DNA from 2 places in the Bacillus sp. FJAT-53060 genome. Region 2 is predicted to be linked to the other one. Evidence: riboswitches for the same ligand, from Rfam matches in the RefSeq annotation. Region 2 holds a riboswitch; the other holds the start of a gene.
What was found. A riboswitch is a leader RNA that binds a small molecule or an ion and turns the genes downstream of it on or off. The one in region 2 is predicted to bind lysine.

Region 1: linked by a shared signal. The riboswitch ahead of WAX46_RS13660 (aspartate kinase) and the one ahead of WAX46_RS07685 (amino acid permease) in region 2 are both predicted to bind lysine.

The regions. Positions count from the first base shown of each region.
Region 1 covers NZ_JBAWSW010000046.1:117-2,530, forward strand. Annotated here, with positions in the region: partial or broken gene WAX46_RS13655 (transposase) at 1-73, opposite strand, end outside; gene WAX46_RS13660 (aspartate kinase) at 148-1,383, opposite strand; lysine riboswitch at 1,525-1,702, opposite strand; gene uvrC (excinuclease ABC subunit UvrC) at 1,764-2,414, opposite strand, start outside.
Region 2 covers NZ_JBAWSW010000015.1:21,446-23,859, reverse strand. Annotated here, with positions in the region: gene WAX46_RS07685 (amino acid permease) at 1-1,170, opposite strand, end outside; lysine riboswitch at 1,364-1,542, opposite strand; gene sspJ (small acid-soluble spore protein SspJ) at 1,671-1,814, opposite strand; gene WAX46_RS07675 (metal-dependent hydrolase) at 2,047-2,414, shown strand, end outside.

The sequences.
Region 1 (2,414 bases), on a different contig from region 2:
TAAGCAAGCTCTCACGGTCAATGAGGTATCGTTTTACCGCTTTGATTTTATCTTCAATTGTAAATTTAGCCAAAGAAAAGCACCTCCAAATGTTAGACTGTGTCTAATATTTGGGGTGCACTTCAAAATACACCTCTTTTTATTTTTTTAAGAGTGCGCAGCTACACTTACTTTTGATAGATCAAACGCATCATGCAGGGCTTCAACCGCTTTGACCATATCATCACGGCCTACCACTGTTGAGACTTTGATTTCAGACGTACTGACCATTTTCACTAGAATGTCTTTTTCAGCTAACACAGCGAACATTTCAGCAGCTACGCCTGGATTTGAGACCATACCCGACCCAACGATGGATACTTTGGCTAATTTGCTTTCTGTCTCAATCTGCTCATAGCCAAGTGCCCCTTTATATTCTTCTAATACTTCAACTGTTTTGGACAAATCATCCGTTTTCACAGAGAAAGAGATGGAAGTTTGATTTGTGCTTGTGACGGACTGAATGATGATATCGACGTTGATATTTTGCTTAGCAAGCGTCGTAAAAATGGTCGACAATGTTGTTAAACCGCTTGAAAGGCCGCACACCGTCACACGTGTGATCTGATCTTCAAATGCAATTCCTCTTACGACTAAATTTTGTTCCACGGATGATTCCTCCTCAATTAACGTACCCGTTTCATATTCAATACTAGAACGGACTTCTAGTGGGACTTGATAATTTTTCGCAAACTCTACGGCTCTCGGATGCAAGACGCCAGCCCCTAAATTGGCTAGCTCGAGCATCTCATCGTATGAAATACCTGCAAGTTTTCGCGCAGACGGCACATAACGCGGATCTGTCGTAAACACACCTGATACGTCCGTGTAAATATCACATTTGTTGGCTTTGAGTGCAGCAGCAAGTGCCACAGCCGTCGTATCTGAACCACCACGGCCAAGAGTTGTAATATGTAGATCATCTGCAATCCCTTGAAAGCCTGCTACTACAACGACTTTTCCCGCACTCAGTTCTTCTTGGATTCTTGCTTCATCGATGTCCACGATTCTTGCATTTCCGTACACCTTCTCTGTTTTCATACCAGCCTGCCAGCCTGTAAAGGAAATGGCATCATAGCCTTTTGCTTGCAGTGCCATTGCCAATAACGAAATGGTCACTTGCTCCCCAGTCGTTAGCAGCATATCCATTTCTCTTTTGCTTGGATCATCTGTGAGTTCTCTCGCTAGGTCCACTAGAACATCAGTTGATTTGCCCATTGCTGACACAACCACAACCACATCATGTCCTGCCTTGCGTACAGCGATCACTCTCTCTGCGGCTCTGCGAATTTTTTCTGTCGATCCAACGGATGTTCCGCCAAATTTTTGTACAATTAGTCCCATGTCTAACCACCCTTTTTCAAAAGATCACGTGTAAGAGAAGAGGCAAGAAGCGGCTTTGGAGACTGCCCACTCACTGCAAACAAAAAAGCAATGAGAGAACAGATCTCCCATTGCTTTGAAATCATCATCAAAAGATGCAAACAATGAGATAGCCCTCCAAGAAATAAATTCTTGACAGCCCTACATTTCTTCAATGTACAGCCAGCGAATAAAATGAGTGGATTTTATTCACTTCGGCGACGCTCCCCTTTCAGCCCTCTTCCTAGATCCCATCGATCTCTGACGGCCTACTTTTGAAGTTCGCACCTCTATCTTCAACAAACAACACGTTCATTTATTAAATTAGTGACATTTTAACAGACTATTGGAAAAAGTACAATCTATTTTTTTAATGCTTCCATTAAAAGTTTGGCCGTTTGTTTCGGAATGCCAGCCTCCTGAAAATCTTGGACAGAAGCATCCTTCATCTTTTTCACAGAGCCAAAATGTTTGAGCAGCTGCTTTTTACGCTTTTCTCCGATACCTGGTACATCATCTAAAATAGACTGGAATGCATTTTTTCTGCGCAGCTGCCGGTGAAAGCTAATGGCAATCCGGTGCACTTCATCTTGAATACGCTGTAATAAATAAAAGGCCTGACTGTTACGCTCTAGCGCAACAATTTTAAGTGTATCACCCATCATGAGATTCGATGTCCGGTGTTTTTCATCTTTCACAAGACCTGCTACTGGAACAGACAAATTCAATTCATTTTCGAGCACATCTATGGCTGCGTTGATCTGTCCTTTTCCTCCATCAATTAAAATTAAATCTGGAAGCGGCAGCTCATCCTTTAACACGCGAGTATATCGTCTTCTGATGACTTCGCGCATGGATGCATAATCATCTGGCCCTGCGACGGTTTTAATTTTGTATTTTCGATATTCCTTTTTATACGGTTTCCCGTCCTGAAACACAACCATAGCGGAAACTGGGTCTGCACCTTGAATATTTGAGTTATCAAATGCCTCAATCCGGTATGGCATATAAAT
Region 2 (2,414 bases):
ATACGGAATGAGATATGCAAGTGTTGCTGATGTTGTTAAAAAGGTAAAAGCCTCATTAATTGTTCTTGACATCACTGAGAAAATAAACAGCTGTGACATAATATTTGTGACAGTCAAGGCGAAGGCAGGGCTCCCCTTTTTGTTTGTTTTTGCAAACACTGCTGGGAAATCACCAGCCTTTGCTGCTTGATAGGGTACTTCTGAACCGAGTAAGATCCAGCCAAGCATCGACCCAAATAAACAAATGATCGCAAGCATTGCCATGACAATTCCACCAGCTGGCCCAATAATCAACTGAAGCACGTCTACGAATGGTTTGTCTGAGCCTTGTAATTGATCGTGTGGCAACACGCCCATTGTAATCAGTGTGATAATCATGTAGATGGATAGTGCAATTAAAAGCCCTGTAATCGTCGCACGTTTGACATCACGCTGCGAGGACGCTCTTCCTGATAAAATAACAGCAGATTCGATTCCAATAAATGCCCATAGTGTAGAAATGGCCGCATGATGTATTTGACCCCCAAGTCCGAGCACCTCTTGGCCCCCTGATGCAACCGGGAAGTAATAATATTCAAATAATGTCATTTGGAAGGCAAATAAGCCTCCTACAATAAAAAGGACGAAGCCAAACACCTTTGAAAAGGTCGTAATAAAGTTTAATTTACTTGCTACACTTAAGCTTGTGATTAAAATAGTATGAGTTCCCCATAGAAGGATGGTACATACGATAAAAGTCGTGAGCTGACCAAGTGTGATCGCTTCTTTCCCAAAGGTAAAGATCACCGTTTTTACGGTTAAAATAGGGAAAAAGGTTGTTAAATAACCAGCAAGGCTTGTAATAATAGCGACATTACTAATCCAGCTCGCCACCCAATATCCCCAAACCATTGTAAAACCGGCAGCTTTTCCTTTTTTCGGATCTTTAAAAAGCGCCCTTGCATAACTTTGTGGTCCAGCCTTCAGATGCGGCTTATGAATGGACAAATGCCCAAATACAAGTGCAATCATCAGCACTCCGCCACCTGTGACAAGCCATGCCATCGTCACACCTAATGGACTCGCATGCTGAGCAAGCGTACTTGGCAGCATAAAGATGCCTGAACCTACCATATTTCCGACGACAAACGCCGTCAATAACCAAAAACCCCATTTTTTTGTCTGTTCCATTTCCGCACCTCCGTTTTATTCACTTTGGACCAGACCCGGCAGTATCTTCATCGATATATCTGTGAAGCAATGACTTACATTCTTTATGTTCAATAGGGTCACTTTTTTGTTAACAGCATACCCTTTTCTTTGTCCCGCAGAACATAAAAAAAGCCTGAACAAAAGTCCATGCTTTTCAAAACATACACCTTGATCTCCGGATAGCCCTCCACGCTTTAAAGACGTGGCAGTCCTGCATTTATTCAATGCAGACCCAGCATAAAGAAAGTTGGAGCTCTCTCTACACTTCGGCGCTGATGCCTTTTTTCTCATGATCGTTGATTCCATCTCTCCTATGAGTGACTCATCATCCGCGCAACCTCTACCTCACTGAGACATAGCGTGAGGATTTCTATTCATTTTTTACTACACGAAGGTTATCAAACATTCTTACATCTGTCAAAGGGAAAATCATAAAAAGAGCAGAGAACCGTTTCTCGTTTTCTCTGCCCTTTGATTGCTTATTGATGGTTGTTTTTCTTCTTTTGTACAGCTTCCTGAAGCGGATCACCTGCTAGTTCTTTACTGGCTTCTTCTAACAGCTGGTCTACCTGCTGATGGTTTTTCTCACTTTTCGCCTTTTTATCCTTTTGAAAAAATGACATCGCTACTTCCCCCCTTCTCATAAAATGCCTTTACCTGTGTAATTTGTGCTACAGCATTCATCATTATACAAGGGGCTAAGCTCATTCATCATAAAAGGTCTTTCTCTTTTTTTTCAAATAATGGAGAAAGGTCACTGTTTTTTCCTTTTTTCTTTAGAAATAAGCCTTGCTGAATGAATTCACCCTTGATATAGTGAGTACTTGAACCAAAGATAGAACAGGAGTACGCATCATGACAGGAAAAACACATATTATGGGCGGAATTGCAGCCTCAACAGCCGCCGCCTACTATTACGGATTTGACCCAGTCGCTATGGCTGCTGCTGGATCAGCAGGTGCCCTCATCCCAGATCTTTGTCATACGAAAAGTAAAATCGGGAGGAAATTCCCACTCCTTTCGACACTGATTAGTAGTGTTTTCGGTCATCGCACCTTTACGCACAGTTTATTATTTCTGCTGATCATTTATTTTGTTGCGACAACATACATACCAAATGACAGTCTTAGCATCGGTTTACTTGTTGGAATGGCGAGCCACCTTATTCTTGATGCAGGAACAGTGAACGGTATTAAATTTTTATTTCCAGCTACAATTAAAGT